DNA from 3 places in the Rhodococcus sp. MTM3W5.2 genome. Region 3 is predicted to be linked to each of the others. Evidence: riboswitches for the same ligand, from Rfam matches in the RefSeq annotation. Region 3 holds a riboswitch; each other region holds the start of a gene.
What was found. Region 3 has a riboswitch for magnesium ahead of BTZ20_RS15415 (MgtC/SapB family protein). Riboswitches for the same ligand answer to the same signal wherever they lie in the genome.
Positions count from the first base shown of each region.

Region 1 (5,171 bases), 1.5 Mb from region 3:
TATTCCGTCGAGGACGATCTGACCACCCAGCCTGGCGGCGCCATAGGCGCTGGTCGGGCCGAGGTGATCGGGAAGGGCGATCGCCCAGCCCCGCATCAGCGCGAGGTTCACGACCGGGGCCTCTTGGAGCTGTCCGTTGAACAGGGTGTGCGACGGTCCGCATCGGGTCCCGAGTGCGTTGATGATGGCTTGGTACGACAGCAGCGGCCGGTCCACGCCGCCGCGCGGGACGAGGACGGTCGTCACGGCAGCCACCGGGTGGCCCGACGAGTTCGTGGAGCGGTAGGCGACCTGCCAGCCGTCCGCGTTCCCGAATCGGGAGACGTCGACCGGTCTGCTGCGGAGGATCTCGCCGTTCGCCCTTGCGGCGAGATCCGGTGGCGCCCAGTAGAACGGGTCGGGGTCGGGCGCGGGCATCAGCGGCTGGGCCTGTGCGGCCGCGGTCGGCGCGGTGATCGCAGGCGAGAAGGCCAGCGCGAGTGCCGCAAGGATGGCCGTAGCGGAATCTCTGAGTGTGACTCTCATCGAATCCTCCGATGAAGGGTGGGGGATACCGAACTCGCGCCCCAGGGCGCGGCCTCGTGCCGGAGTGACGCACTCCGCACCATGTGGCTCACCGCCGTTCGTCAAGTACTTCCGCACCATGACGTAGCTCACACTAGCGAAGATCGGCGCGGTCTTTCGCGGTTATCGGCGCGACACCCGGATCGAGGGCATGCTGTGACCGTGGATGCTCTGCCGATGTTCCCGCTCGGGTCCGTGCTGCTGCCCGGTGAACTGCTGCCGTTACAGGTGTTCGAGCCGCGCTACCTGGAGATGGTCGAAGACCTGACCTCGTCCCCGGACCTGCGGCGATTCGGCGTGGTCCTCATCACCCGCGGCCACGAGGTGGGTGGTGGCGACGAGCGAACCGACATCGGGACCGTGGCGCGGATCGTCGATTACGAGCGGGTGCCGGGCGGGCGACTGCTGCTCGGCTGCGTGGGCGAGGGCCGGATCCGGGTGCGGCGCTGGCTGCCGGACAACCCCTACCCGCGGGCGGACGTGGAACCGTGGCCCGACGAGGGCACGGACTACAGGTCGGACTCGATCGACGAGGTCGGCGCGCTGGTGGACGAACTCGGTGGGCTGCTGAGCCGGTCCGCCGCGGTCCGCGGCATCCCCGTGCCGGGGTTTCCCAGGTTGGACGAGTTGCCGGGTGAGATGGGCGACCGCGTCTACGCCCTCGCGGCAACCCTCCCGCTCGTCGCGGTGGATCGGCTGAGGTTGCTGTCGGCGCCCGGGCCGCGCGAACGTCTGACGGTCCTGGCCGAGGCCCTCGGCGACGTGATCGCCGCGGTGCGGTTCAGGCTGTCGGAGTAGGTGATCGACATGCGCGGGGAGGGATCGCTACTCGCGGTGGTCGCGCTCGGCGGCGGGATCGGTGCGCTGGCGAGATATGGCATCGCGCACGCGATGCCGACCAGGGAGATCCCGTGGGCGACGCTGATCACCAACGTGATCGGTTGCCTGCTGATCGGCATCCTCATGGTGCTCATCACCGAGGTCTGGACGGCGCACCGGTTGCTCCGGCCGTTCCTCGGGGTCGGGGTGCTCGGCGGCTTCACCACGTTCTCGACCTATGCGGTCGAGGTCCGGGGGCTGCTCGCGTCCGGCAACTATCCGATCGCGTTCGGCTATCTCTTCGGGACGGTGATCGCGGCGCTCGCCGCCGTTCTTGTGGGGTGTGGGGCGCACGGCTCGTCACCGGTGCCGTCGCCGGGAAAGGAATCTGACATGTCTTACTCACGCACGGAGATGCGGCTGTCGATCATCCTCGGGCAGGACGACCTCTGGCATCACAAGCCGAAGTACCAGGAGATCGTCAAGCGCGCCCGTGCCGCCGGGCTGAGTGGGGCCAGTGTGTGGCGGGGTGTCGAGGGGTATGGCGCGTCCGCGCACATCCACACCACCCGGCTCCTCGACCTGGCCGACGGGTTGCCGCTGCTGGTGGTCGCGGTGGACACCGAGGAGCGGATCCGCGGGTTCCTGGACGGCATCGGTGAACTGCTCACCGAGGCCACCGTGACCCTGGAGGGCGTCGAGCGGGTGCACTTCACCGAGGACCGGCCGTGACGGTGGTGCTGGTCGTCCTCGGCGGAATGGTCGGCGCGCCAACGCGATTCCTGCTCGACCGCGCCGTCGGCTCCCGCACGGACAGCGAGTTCCCGTGGGGGACCCTCACCGTGAACGTGATCGGATCGCTGATCCTCGGTGCGCTTGTCGGCGCCGCGACAGGTTCGGGCAGTCACGTGATGGCCCTGGTTGGCACCGGATTCTGTGGTGCGCTGACCACGTACAGCACCTTCGGCTACGAGACGGTCCGGCTCGTCGAGGACGGGGTGCGTTTGTACGCGCTGGCCAACGTCGTGATCAGCGTCGCGGCCGGGATCGCCGCCGCTGCCCTGGGGTTCGCCGTCGCCCACGCCTTGTTCGTGTGATCGAAACCGCGCGGAATGCATTGTGGCGTAGACGTATTCATGGCTCCATGGAGGGGGAGGTTTGCGTCGCCGGCGAATGTCTGTTTAGCTGTTCGCCGCATGCACCTCGCTAGGTGAGGCGTCTGCACGGACACAGGCCACTGACCCCAAACGTCGAGAGACGCCCCGGGTCAGGACAGCTCCTCCCGGACGAAGGGTTGAGCCCAAGTGGCTCCCGCATCGCGGGTTACGCCGTGCAGTGCCAAAGCTCTGTCGAGAAGGGGTGCTGAGCCGCGACCTCTGTCGTCCGGCCCTTCTCCCGCGCTTGCATCGTTCGGCGCCCGCGTGCGCCTCGACCGCCGGGAGGTGATGGCATGAGTCCGAGTCCGAGTAGTTCCGGGGCTTGCGATCACCCTCCGTCGTCTACTCCCACGCCGTCTCAGCGGCGCTGAGTTCACGGCCGCCCATGCTGGGCGGCTGACGCGGGTTCCCGTTCTTTCGCCCCGACGCTGTCCGTGCGTCGGCGGTCACCCTCTGTGTGCCGATCGGCGGTCCTTTTGGGCTTCCGTCTGCCGAAACCCGGTTGCGGCATGCGGTTTTCGCGGCTGTTGAGACCCAGCAGCCGATTCGAGTGAGGTCATCATGAACCGTGAAGAAATCATCGTGTCCGTCCGGATGCTGCTACAGAATCCGGACCCGGACGCCTTCCGTCGGTTGGTCCGGGAGTATCCACCGGCCGACATCGCGGAAGTCCTGCGTCATGCCGCTCCCCAGCAGGTGTCGGCACTTCTGCTCACACTGCCGTCCCGGGAGCAGGCGCGCCTGTTCGTCGAGCTACTCGATGCCGAGCAGGATGCCGTTCTGGCCGCCACGCCGTCGGGACCTGCTGCGACGTTGATCGGGGACCTACCCCCGGATGAGCGCGCCGACCTGTACAACCGGCTGAGTTCGGATGGCCGTGAGCGACTGATACCACTGCTGGCCCAGGCCGAGCGGGAGGACGTGCTGAGGCTGGCGGCCTACCCCGAGGGCACGGCGGGATCGGTGACCACCTCGGCCTATGCGACGGTGAGCGCGGGAATGACCGTCGGCGACTCGCTGCAGGAGTTGCGAACGAGCGCGCCGGACAAGGAAACGATCAATGTCGTGTACGTGATCGACGGCGACGGTCGCCTCCGTGGCACGATCCCGCTGCGCGAGCTGGTGCTCAACCGCGCGGACACCAAGGTCGAGGAGCTGATGCAGACCGACCCCGTTCTCGTGCGTAGCGATGATCCGGATGACAAAGCCACCGAATACATCCGGCGTTACAACATGCTCGCTGTACCGGTTGTCGATGGCGAAGAACGCATGATCGGCATCGTGACCGTCGATGATGCGATGGACATCGATCGCGAACAGGATGCGACCCAGCTGGCCCGCTACGGCGGAACGTCCGCGATCGGAGGTCCGGATCTCGATCTGAAGGACTCCTCGTTCTTCCGCATCTACGGAACGCGGGTCTTCTGGCTCGGGCTGTTGACCGTGTTCGGTCTGATCACCAGCAATTTCGTTGCGGCGCAAGAAGACATTCTCGCGGAGGTCATCATCCTGGCCGCCTTCCTCGCTCCGATCATCGATATGGGCGGCAATACCGGCAGTCAGTCGGCGACCCTTGTCCTTCGGTCGATGGCGTTGGGGCAGATGCAGTTGCGGTGGCGCGATATCGGATTCGTCATCCGTCGCGAGCTAGGCGTAGCGCTCGCGCTCGGCGCCTCCATCGCCGTCCTCGAGGTCGTTCTCACCTACTTCACCAAGGGTGACATCGGTGGTGAGGTCCTGGCCATCGTCGGCCTGAGCATGCTCACCTGCACCGTGGTCGGCGGTGTGCTCGGCTCGCTGCTGCCCTTCCTCGCCCGCAAGATCGGCACCGATCCCGCGACACTGAGCGCACCGCTCATCACCTCGATCATGGACCTCGTCGGCGTGTTCATCTACTTCGGTTTCGCCTACTGGTTCCTCGCCGATCTGATCGCCTGACGCACGACACGGGGATGGAACCGCCCTCACTGCGGTTCCATCCCCCGTCGCATACAACGTGCTCGCGTGATCGAATGGTGCTGACCGACAATCACCGACCGAGGAGGCGCGTCGTGGCGCACGATCGAGCAGGAACGCTCGCCCAGCCGCAGGATCTCGAGGACCTCGCGCAGTTGGTGACGGCCTATTACAGCCGCATCCCGGACCAGGAGAACCCGGACGAACGGGTCGCGTTCGGCACGTCAGGGCACCGCGGATCCAGCCTGGACGGCGCCTTCAACGAGGCGCACATCCTCGCCACCACGCAGGCCATCGCCGAGTATCGGGCACGTCGGTCGATCACAGGTCCGCTGTTCCTCGGCCGCGACACCCATGCGCTCTCCGAGCCCGCCTGGACCAGCGCGCTCGAAGTCCTCGCGGCCAATGACGTTGTGGTGATGATCGATTCCGGGGGCCGCTACACCCCGACCCCGGCGGTCAGTCATGCGATTCTGCGGCACAACGCCTCTGGCACGGCCGCACCGGCAGACGGCATCGTGGTGACGCCCTCACACAACCCGCCACGCGACGGCGGATTCAAGTACAACCCGCCACACGGTGGCCCCGCCGACAGCACCGCTACCGCAGCCATCGAGGCCCGCGCGAACGAGCTGATCGCGGCCGGACTGGTCGGGGTCAAGCGGGTCCCGCTCG
Region 1 covers NZ_CP019572.1:1,917,689-1,922,859, forward strand. The annotation lists partial or broken gene BTZ20_RS08800 (lipase family protein) at 1-525, opposite strand, end outside; gene BTZ20_RS08805 (LON peptidase substrate-binding domain-containing protein) at 727-1,362, shown strand; gene crcB (fluoride efflux transporter CrcB) at 1,372-2,115, shown strand; gene crcB (fluoride efflux transporter CrcB) at 2,112-2,480, shown strand; M-box (ykoK) riboswitch at 2,579-2,749, shown strand; gene mgtE (magnesium transporter) at 3,102-4,478, shown strand; gene pgm (phosphoglucomutase (alpha-D-glucose-1,6-bisphosphate-dependent)) at 4,592-5,171, shown strand, end outside.
Region 1: it holds a riboswitch for magnesium, as region 3 does, so the genes downstream of both, mgtE (magnesium transporter) here and BTZ20_RS15415 (MgtC/SapB family protein) in region 3, are expected to answer to the same signal.

Region 2 (5,171 bases), 2.5 Mb from region 3:
TCGCACCGAAGTTCTGAATAGCATTGAGCTGCTTGATGATCACCTTGTGCCGGGACATGTACAGCGCGCCCTTGGCAAGATTGGCGGTGACGATCAGCGGAAGCATCTCCGGCGTCAGCCCGACCGCGGTCGCGACGCCGAACAGCAGCGCCTGGCTCCAGTCCTTGGTGAGTCCGTTGATGATGAACACCGCAGGCACCATGATGACCATGAAGCGGATCAACAAGAAGCTGACCTTCTTCACCCCGATGTCGAAGCTGGTCTCGGGACGAGACGTACCCAACCCTCGGTCATCGCACCGAAGTAGGTGTCGTCCCCGGTGTGGATCACGACGGCGGTCCCCGATCCGGACACCACCGAGGTGCCCATGAACGCGAGGTTCCCGGCCTCGAGGATCCGATCGGGTTCGAGGCCGGCGACCGGATCGCCCGTCTTCTCCGCTGACATCGACTCGCCGGTGAGCATCGCCTGGTTGACCTGCAGGTCCTTGGCGCGCACGACCCGCATGTCCGCGGGGATCATGTCGCCGGCAGCGAGCTGGACGACGTCTCCGGGCACCAACTGCTCGATGGGGAGCTCGGCGGTCACCACAGTGTCGCCCATCTGGCGAGTGGTCGAGACCGTGGTGCTCACCATCGCCTTGAGCGCCTCCGAGGCCCGTCCCGACCGGTACTCCTGCCAGAACCGCAACGAGACGCTGATCAGGATCATCACGCCGACCGTGCTGATCCCCATGTAGTCGGGACCCTCTTCTGGGTCGGCCAGATAGACCTCGGTGATGTACATGATCACGCCGATGAACAGCAGGATCAAGATGAACGGATTCTTGAAGGTGGCGAGGAACTGCACAATTGCGGGTGCCGGTCGGTCATGGCGGACCTCGTTGCTGCCGTGCCTGCGGCGCAGCGGGTCGATCTGGTCTGATCTCAATCCCTTTGGAGTGGTGTGCAGTTCGGCGTAGACGCCCGGGTGACGCAGCCGGGTGAATCCGGCGAGCTCCGCCATCTGACGGTCTGGGAGAACAGACTGACTATTTCGTTTGGCGGCCTTGCCCGGACGCCCCGGGGGTGCCGCGACACTTGTTTTCGACATGACAGATCTCTCGGTCGCACACGAACTCGCTAATGTCCGGGCACGACGAAATAAGCTCTGCGACTGTGACTGTCGCGAGAATGATCGCGGCGAGTTGCCGCGCGCGAAGGGTCCGACGGTGTCCGCGACTAGCGGGCGCGATGGACACCGGCGGTGAGGAATCCAGGCGAGGCCGGATATCGACTCGGCGGTTCGTCCACGGTGGTCACCTCCCGGGTTCGAATGCGGGCACGTCCAGGGGGACGAAGCTCCGCGACGGTGTGTCCACAGCACAGAAGGGCAGGATCGAGGCCGCGACGCGACCGCGTGTGAATACCGACACGAACGAGTCGCCCTGCCGAATTCGACACCCCCACGTACGAGTTTTGGCACTGCACGACGTGTCCCACACCACTGTGGGAAGCCACTTTGGGTCACCCCTTAAGCCGGGGAGACCTGTCCTGACCTTGGGCGTCTCTCGACGTCGTGAGATCAGTGGCCTGTGTTCGTGCAGACGCCTCACCTAACGAGGTGCTGCGCCGACAGGCAACCATTGCGGTCGGCCGGATGTCAACCTGCATCCACTGATCACCGACCTCCGCGATGCACCGGCGTCACGGTGTCAAGCCGAGCAAGTGATCTAAACTGGTTGTGTAACTGCACAATCAGGCATCTTGTCAGCGAAAAACATTTCGCAGCAACCTTTTCTGTCGTTGGAATGATCTTGATGCGCCACCGCGCTTGCGGTTTGACATATATCGCGGGTGTCGGCACCATGGTCGGCGTAAGCACCTCGCTAGGCGAGGCTCCTGCATGAACACAGGCCACTGATCTGACGACGTCGACAGACGCCCAAGGTTAGGACAGGTATTCCCGGATTAAGGGTCTATCCAAAGTGGCTTCTCGATCCCCTCGAGACACGTCGTGCAGTGCCGAAGCTCTGACGAGAGGGGTGCCCGACCAGGACATTTGCCGTCCTGGCGCCCTCCCCGTGTGTGAGTCGACGCCCGCGTGCGTCTTGTCTGCGAGGAGGTGAGGAACGAGTGAGTATCAGCGATAGTCCGTATCCGTATACGACTTTCATTTCGTTCCGAACCGGCCCCGGCGCAGCATCAGCATTCTGCGACCTGACGCCTCGGTAGCCCGATCCCGGCCTCGTCGTGAGCACTCCAGTGCCTCGGCTGAGTTCCGGCGCGGCGTCAACTCGACGGATCTGCATCGTCTCTGCCATGGGACCGGCTCCTCCGACAGGAGAAGACCGTGGCTTTTGTTATCACGCAACCTATTTCGTCGGCACGCGAGTCCGTGGCGCTGCACACGATTCGACGCGCGGCGAACCGGCTGTGGGGGCACCGCAATCTGACCCCGCAGGAACGCGCCAACCTGTACGCGTCGCGAACGCCGGTCGCGGTGATCACCGCCTCGATGGGCGGGCACCCGCACCCGGGCGAGGCGCGTAGCTGGTGACACTGCCGATCGCGCCCGAAGGCTCCTCCGCCCCGATTCAGGGCGGAGCGGAGTTGGCCGCCAAGCGGGCTGACCCCGTCCGGCCGGCTCCGATCCGCGATCCAGCAGGGCTTCCCGCGTGACCCGCGCCATACTTTGCCTCCTTGCGCATACCCCCGGGGGTACTAACTTGGTCGGCGGGAACACCACACGACGAGAGGCCGAGACATGAGCACCAACACGCACGGCGACCACCAGGCTGCGCACGCCGATCACACTGCTCACCACCACCATGGGCATCCGGCGGCCCCGGCGCACGCAGGCCACGGTGTGCGCGACCACACCGCCCACGCACACCACACCCCGGCCGACCACCACGGTCACGGCGCGAGCGCGCCCGGAGGTCTCCAGATCACGCAGGACGGATACACACTCGACCTCGCCGAGACCATCGTCGGCCGGGGCGACGTCGACTTCCGGTTCCGCGTCCTCGGCCCGGACGGCCGACCGGTCACCGGCTACACCCCGATCCACGACCGTGACCTGCACCTGATCGTGGTGCAGCGCGAGCTGACCGGGTTCTGGCACGTGCACCCCGAACTCGCGGCCGACGGCACCTGGTCGGTTCGACTGAACCTGCCGGAGGCGGGGTCCTACCGCGTGTTCACCGACATCTCGCCCACGCTGCTCGGGCGGACGATCACGCTGGGCGCGGATCTCGCCGTCGCGGGCGCCTACGATCCGCGACCGACCCCGAGCGAGACTCGCACCGCGGTCGTCGACGGCTACGAGGTCATCCTCGACGGAAATCTCGCTCCCGGAGACGGCGAACTGCTGACACTCACCGTGCGCAAGGACGGCCGGCCGGTCACCGATCTGCAGCCCTACCTGGCCGCCTTTGGCCACCTGGTGGTGCTCCGGGCCGGTGACCTGGCCTACATCCACGTTCACCCGAACGGCGTACCCGGCGATGGGGTCACTGCTTCCGGCCCCGACATCACCTTCCACACCGCGGTACCCGGCCCCGGTACCTACCGACTCTTCCTCGATTTCAAGCACGGCGACACCGTCCGCACCGCGGCGTTCACCCTCGTGGCCACCGCCCACCAGCACTGAAGCACCATCCCCGGAGGAGGACCCATGTGCACCTGCAGTTGTCGACGAACCCGTGACCCACCCCGCCCATTTCAGACATTCGAAGAAAGTGTTCGCGATGCGAAAGCCGTTGATCACGTCTCTGTTCACCAACCGCGACTACCTGCGACTGTTCATCGCCCAGGTGTCGTCACTGTTCGGTACCGGTTTGACCACCGTCGCACTGGGACTGCTCTCCTATGAGCTCGCCGGTGCCGACGCGGCCGCCGTGCTGGGCACCGCGCTGACAATCAAGATGTTTGTGTACGTCACGGTCGCGCCGATAGTCGCCGCCTACGCCGACCGCTTTCCCCGCCGGCGCTTCCTGGTCGGGCTCAACCTTGTTCGCGCCGCCGTCGTGCTGGCACTGCCGTTCATCGACCAGATCTGGCAGATCTACGTGCTGATCCCGGTGCTGCAAACCGCCTCGGCCGCGTACACCCCCACCTACCAGGCGATCATCCCCGACATCCTGCCGGACGAGCGCGAGTACACCCGAGCGCTCTCGGCCGCGCAGCTCGCCGCGACGATGGAGACCCTGCTGAGCCCGATGCTGGCCGCCGCGGTCCTGACCCTCATCAGCTTCCACTGGTTGTTCGTCGGCACCGCAATCGGATTCGCGGTATCGGCCGTCCTGGTGATTGCGACCCGCATCCCGAATGCCCGTTCCGCCACGGCGGACACCTTCCGGGACCGGATCGCGGTGGGCATGCGGATCTTCGCCGCCACGCCGCGGCTACGCGGTCTACTCGGCCTGAACCTGGTGGTTGCCGCCGCGGGTTCGGTGATCATGGTCAACACCGTCAACTACGTCCGTGACACGCTCGGCGGTACCCAGTCGGGAGTGGCAATGCTCCTGTCTGCCAATGGGTTCGGCACGATGCTCGTCGCGTTGTCGCTACCGCGATTCCTCGACCGCCTCGGCGCCCGGCCGGTGATGTTGGCCGGCGGTGCCACCCTGATCGTTGGCCTCGGAGGAGCTGTCGCCCTGTCGGCCACCGATGCGGGCGACTGGCGCTGGGGCGCGGCGATCGCTGTGTGGGCCGTGGTCGGCGCGGGTACCGCGGCGGTGCTCACCCCGACCGGGCAGGTACTGCGGCGCTCGTCGCAGCCCGCCGACCGGCCGGCGCTCTTCGCCGCCCAGTTCTCGCTGTCGCACCTTGCCTGGCTGCTCACCTACCCGATCGCGGGGTGGCTGACCGCCGCCGGCCTCACCACCACCTGGATGACGCTGGCCGTGATCGCAGGCATCGGGATCACCGTGGCCGTGCGGATGTGGCCGCGGCACGACCCGGCGGAGATCACGCACCTGCACGAGGCCGGGACCATCGACCCCGCCCGACTGGCCGACGCCGACCGCGTGGGCGATCGTCTCTACCGGCACACCCACGTGTACGTCATCGACGCCGAGCACCGGCGCTGGCCTACCCAGGGTGCGCGGGAGCATGCTCTGGTCGCGTGACCATTCCGGATCCGCCGGCCTGTCTGCGAATCCCGGCCCGGCCCACGATCATTCGATC
Region 2 covers NZ_CP019572.1:174,095-179,265, reverse strand. The annotation lists gene mgtA (magnesium-translocating P-type ATPase) at 1-283, opposite strand, end outside; gene BTZ20_RS27510 (cation-transporting P-type ATPase) at 241-1,005, opposite strand; M-box (ykoK) riboswitch at 1,436-1,609, opposite strand; M-box (ykoK) riboswitch at 1,857-2,030, shown strand; gene BTZ20_RS26460 (hypothetical protein) at 2,332-2,538, shown strand; gene BTZ20_RS00805 (hypothetical protein) at 2,746-3,633, shown strand; gene BTZ20_RS00800 (MFS transporter) at 3,731-5,113, shown strand.
Region 2: it holds a riboswitch for magnesium, as region 3 does, so the genes downstream of both, BTZ20_RS26460 (hypothetical protein) here and BTZ20_RS15415 (MgtC/SapB family protein) in region 3, are expected to answer to the same signal.

Region 3 (5,171 bases):
CCGTCTGGTGCCGGGCTACGAAGCCCCCATCAACCTGGTGTACAGCCAGCGCAACCGCTCCGCGGCCGTGCGTATCCCGATCACCGGCAACAACCCGAAGGCCAAGCGCCTCGAGTTCCGTGCGCCGGACTCCTCGGGTAACCCGTACCTGAACTTCGCCGCGCAGATGATGGCCGGCCTGGACGGCATCAAGAACAAGATCGAGCCGATGGCGCCGGTCGACAAGGACCTCTACGAGCTCCCGCCGGAGGAGGCCCGCAACATCCCGCAGGCCCCCACCAGCCTGGCGACGGTCATCGACCGCCTCGAGGCCGATCACGAGTACCTCACCGAGGGTGGCGTGTTCACGACCGACCTGATCGAGACCTGGATCTCGATCAAGCGCGAGCAGGAGATCGCCCCGGTCAACCTGCGGCCGCACCCGTACGAGTTCCAGCTGTACTACGACGTGTAAGTCGGCTCCGCCGACGCGACGTGTAAGTCGGCTCCGCCGACGCGACGTGTAAGTCGGCTCCGCCGACGCGACGTCTGAGTCGTTCGAACTGCTGAACAACTGAACACACAACGACGCCCCGACCAGTTCTGGTCGGGGCGTCGTTGTCCTGAGGGGTCAGTACCGCCGGGCGGCGGTGAAGGGCATCGAGTCGAGCGGTGCCCGCTTGACCGACTGGCCTGGGGTCGGCGCGTGCACGACCATGCCGCCGCCTGCGTACAGGCCGACGTGCTCGGTGCCGTAGAACAGCACGACGTCGCCCGGCTGCAGGTCACCCTTGCCGACCGGCGTTCCGCCGTTGATCTGGTCATAGGTGGTCCGCGGCACGGACACGCCCGCCTGCCGGTACGCCCACTGGACCAGACCCGAGCAGTCGAAGGTGTCGGGGCCGGTCGCGCCCCACACGTAGGGCGCGCCGATCTTGGTCTGCGCGGCGTCGAGTGCGCGCTGTCCGTGCGTGACCACGGCGTCCGGGGTGATCGCGCCCATCGGCGGCAGGCCGGGGATCTCGAAGTTTCCCACCCCCGGGATGCTCAGCGGCTGCGCCATCGCCGGGGCGACGGGGATCATCACCGCGCCCGCGGTGATCGCCCCCAGCAACAGACCACGGGCGATTCGGTTGTTCTTCTGCAGGCGGTGCTTGCTCATGCGAGAGGTCCTCCGGGTGTTCCGCTGACCGATACCTCGTGTGGCTCGATCTACTGGCGGAACCCAGAGTCCCTTCGTTATCTAATCGAGACATCGGGAGAACTACCCGCATGGGTACCCGTTTAGTGATGTTTGGGTACCTGGCGTGATGTGTCGGTTACCCGGCCGGAATCCGTACCGACTCCCCGGTCTGGTACGCGCCGAAGCGCTCGCACCGGGTCCCGGTGCGAGCGCGACACCCGCGCTAGGGGTGTTGACGTAGTCCTCGATCGCCTTCTGCGCCTTGGGGTTTCCATTGGCGATGCCGATGAGCGCGCCGGTGACGGCACCGGTCGGCAGCCCGATCATGCAGCCGGCGAGACTGCCTGGGAACATCGAGAGGCATCCAACACCGAGCCCGATGGCCGCGCCGATCGCCGTTCCGGCCGCGCCGCCATTGGCCCAGCCGAGATTGAGCTCGTTGAGCATGTTCTCCAGCGCCGCCTGTTTCTGGTTCTGGTCGACCAGGTGCACCCCCGGGACAACAGGTCGCGGCGGGCCCTCGTCAGGGGCGATCGGGCCGGCCTGCGCGGTTCCCGCTCCGGCAATCACCGCCGCGGCGAACAGGGCCGATACTGACGTTCGGGTCATCAGTTTCATGTCGATCCTCACCTTGCAGACGAAGGACGAGCCAGGACTGACTGTAACTTCCGGTCGCGGCGGGGGTGAGCGAAACGCCGCAATTCCCCGGCCCCAACAGGCGCCGATACATGGACAATCGTCCGAGTTCCAGCGGCGTTTCGCCGAGTGTGCACCTACCGTCACGTCGGCCGAGGGCGGGCGACGGCAGCTGCACACTCGGCGGCGGGCCGAGCGCAGCGAGAGTCGGTCTCCACCGACCAGCGCACGTGCGTCACCAGCGGCTCCATGCTGAGCCGGCTGACCGCGCTCTCGAGCAACCGGTCGTCCCGTTCGTCGGCCGTCAGCTCCGCCATCACCGTCACCTCGCCGGTCTCGGGCAGATCGAACGAGCGCACGGATCGCAGCCGGAACTCCGGGCGCGAGACCGCCTGCACGGCGAGCCCGCGCACGTGGGCCTCGGCGTCGTCGCGGCACGTGACCTCGAAGACGTATTCCGCCGCAGGCAACTCACGCCCCTTGGTGGCCGGTTGGTGATCCATCAACCGCCCGAGCGGGCGCAACAGCGTGTTCGCCGTCATGATCGCCACGGTGCCGATCACCGCGGCCCAGTACATCCCGCCGCCCGCCAGCGCACCGATCGCAGCCGTCGCCCACAGCGTTGCCGCCGTGTTAAGCCCGGTGATCGAGGCGCCCTGCTTCATGATCACCCCCGCCCCGAGGAAGCCGATGCCCGAAACGATCTGTGCGGCAACGCGGGTCGGGTCCGCCCCCGGACCGTCGAAGCTGTAGGCCCCCAGGATCACGAAGAGTGTCGCCCCCAGACTGACCAATGCGTTGGTCCGGAGCCCGGCCAGCCTGGACCGCCACTGTCGCTCGATCCCGACCGCAGCGCCCAGCGTGAGGCCGAGCACGACGCGCAGGATGATCACCGTCGTATCCATCACAAACTCCTAGTTCCACGTGCCGAATCGGCGGCCGACCGCAGGTGGCGCGCAGCACGGGTTTGCTCCGCGACATCGCATGCCGCGGGCTCAAACGCGACGCCGAGGTCGCGAGGGGAATGACCGAAGTGGGCGGGGCTAGTCGCCCGAGCGACCACCGTCGGCCGAATCATGTTGCGTCAGAACTCCACTGGGCGGGTCGTCCACGGTGGTCACCTCCTCGTGCGTCTAGCTGATGCGAACGGTTGGACACCGTCGCGGGTGGAACCTGCGAGCACACGAGGCCGAATCCACCTCCAGCGATATGGATTCCGTCGACATGACACCTCCACGTAAGGGCTTTGACACTGCACGACGTATCCCGGATCACTCCGAGAAGCCACTTCGGATCACCCCTTAATCCGGGGAGATCTGTCCTAACCTTGGGCGTCTCTCGACGTCGTCAGATCAGTGGCCTGTGTTCGTGCAGGAGCCTCGCCTAACGAGGTGCTGCGTTTTCCACCGTAGGCGCGATGCATGGGCGGGGCAACCCGCCCGCAACGCCGCGCGCCGACGACGCCGACCGCCGATCCGGTCACCGCGGCCACTCCCCCGACCGAATATCAGGGCACAGATCAGGGGCAACCCCGATGACACCGATCGGCCCCGTCCGTACGGTCATCGACATGCGACACCAGAAGCCGGTGCTGACAACCGCCATCGCCGCGATCGCCCTACTGCTCAGCGGCTGTGTGGATTTCGAGCGCACCCGCACCCTGCAGAACGACCTCGACGGCTTGACGAGCGCGGGGGTCGTCGGCGCCGTGACGACCGTGAGCGCCAACCGCACCACCACGGTCCTGACGAGCGGTCTCGGCGACCGCGCGACCGGCGCCGAGATCGCCGACAACAGTCGAGTCCGAGTGGGCAGCATCACCAAGACCTTCACGTCCGCGATCATCATGCAACTCGTCGCAGAGGGAAAGATCGATCTGGACCGTGCCATCGAGGGCTACCTGCCCGGCGTGATCGCAGGCCCGGGCGGGGACGGCACGGCGATCACGGTCCGGCAGCTCATGCAGCATCGCAGCGGGCTGCCCGAGTTCGCGGGCGAGCCGGGGGCGGACGAACTGGTCGCCGCGAACGAGAACCGCACGATCACCCCGGCCCAGGCGGTGGCGATCGCGATGGCCAAACCGGCACAGTTCCCGCCGGGATCCCGATTCCTCTACACCAACACCAACTACATCGTTCTGGGCATGCTGATCGAGGCGGTGACCCGGCACAGTTACACCGACGAGCTCACCACCCGCATCCTCGGCCCGCAGGGCCTCGAGGACACCTACCTACCCGGCCCCGGCGAGCGCGCGATCCGGGGCCCGCACCCCTCCGGATACCAGGACGTCGACGGCGTCGTCACCGACGTCTCGATGATCGAACCCTCGGTCCCGTGGTCGGCGGGTGCCCTGGTCTCCACCGGCCGCGACCTCAACAAGTTCTGGCTCGCCCTGCTCGACGGGAAGGTTGTTCCCCGTGCGCAACTGGACGAGATGACGAAGGCGCTGCCTGCCGCTTCCGAGGCCGAGGGCATGGGTTACGGCCTGGGCGTCGGATCCACCGACCTGCCGTGCGGGGTCAGGTACGTCGGCCACACCGGCGGGATCCCCGGCTACTACACCCTGTCCGGCGCGAGCACCGAGGGCAGGGCGGTGACCATCACCCTCACCCAGATCCCGACCCAGCAGACCGACAGCGAGGCGCTGCTCTCGCACGCGCTCTGCCCGTGAGTCCCGGTCAGGCGCCGAAGGTGTGCTCCACCACGGCCTTCGCCCGGCGCGTGACGCGCAGGTAGTTGTCCAGGAACTCCCCTGCGTCGCCGGAATTCCAGCCTGCGACCTGCGCGACCGCGGACAGCACCCGGCCCGGCCCCGGCAGCTGGTCGGTTGGCTTGCCGCGCACCAGGACAAGGGCGTTGCGGGCCTTGGTCGCCGTGAGCCAGGCCTCGCGCAGCAGCTCGATGTCCGTCTCGCTCATCAGTTCCGCCGCGCCGATCGCGTCCAGCGTCTGGAGGGTCGAGGTGTTGTGGAGGGCGGGCACGTCGTGGGCGTGCCGGAGCTGGATCAGCTGCACCGTCCACTCCACGTCGGCCAGGCCGCCGCGTCCGAGCTTGGTGTGAGTGGCCGGATCGGCGCCGCGCGGCAACCGCTCGGAGTCGACCCTGGCCTTGATCCGCCGGATCTCGCGGACCGCCTGTTCGGAGACCCCACCCTCCGGGTACCGGGTCTCGTCGATCATGTGCAGGAACCGCAGGGCCAGGTCCGGGTCCCCCGCGGCGGTGTGTGCGCGCAGCAGCGCCTGGATCTCCCAGGCCTGCGCCCACTGGCGGTAGTACGCCTCGTAGGACACCAAGGTCCGCACCAGTGGACCGTTGCGGCCCTCGGGGCGCAGGCCGGTGTCCACCTCGAGCGGCGGGTCCGTGCTCGGCGCGC
Region 3 covers NZ_CP019572.1:3,381,570-3,386,740, forward strand. The annotation lists gene glnA (type I glutamate--ammonia ligase) at 1-454, shown strand, start outside; gene BTZ20_RS15405 (C40 family peptidase) at 611-1,141, opposite strand; gene BTZ20_RS15410 (hypothetical protein) at 1,244-1,771, opposite strand; gene BTZ20_RS15415 (MgtC/SapB family protein) at 1,942-2,703, opposite strand; M-box (ykoK) riboswitch at 3,023-3,196, opposite strand; gene BTZ20_RS15420 (serine hydrolase domain-containing protein) at 3,369-4,469, shown strand; partial or broken gene BTZ20_RS15425 (bifunctional [glutamine synthetase] adenylyltransferase/[glutamine synthetase]-adenylyl-L-tyrosine phosphorylase) at 4,477-5,171, opposite strand, start outside.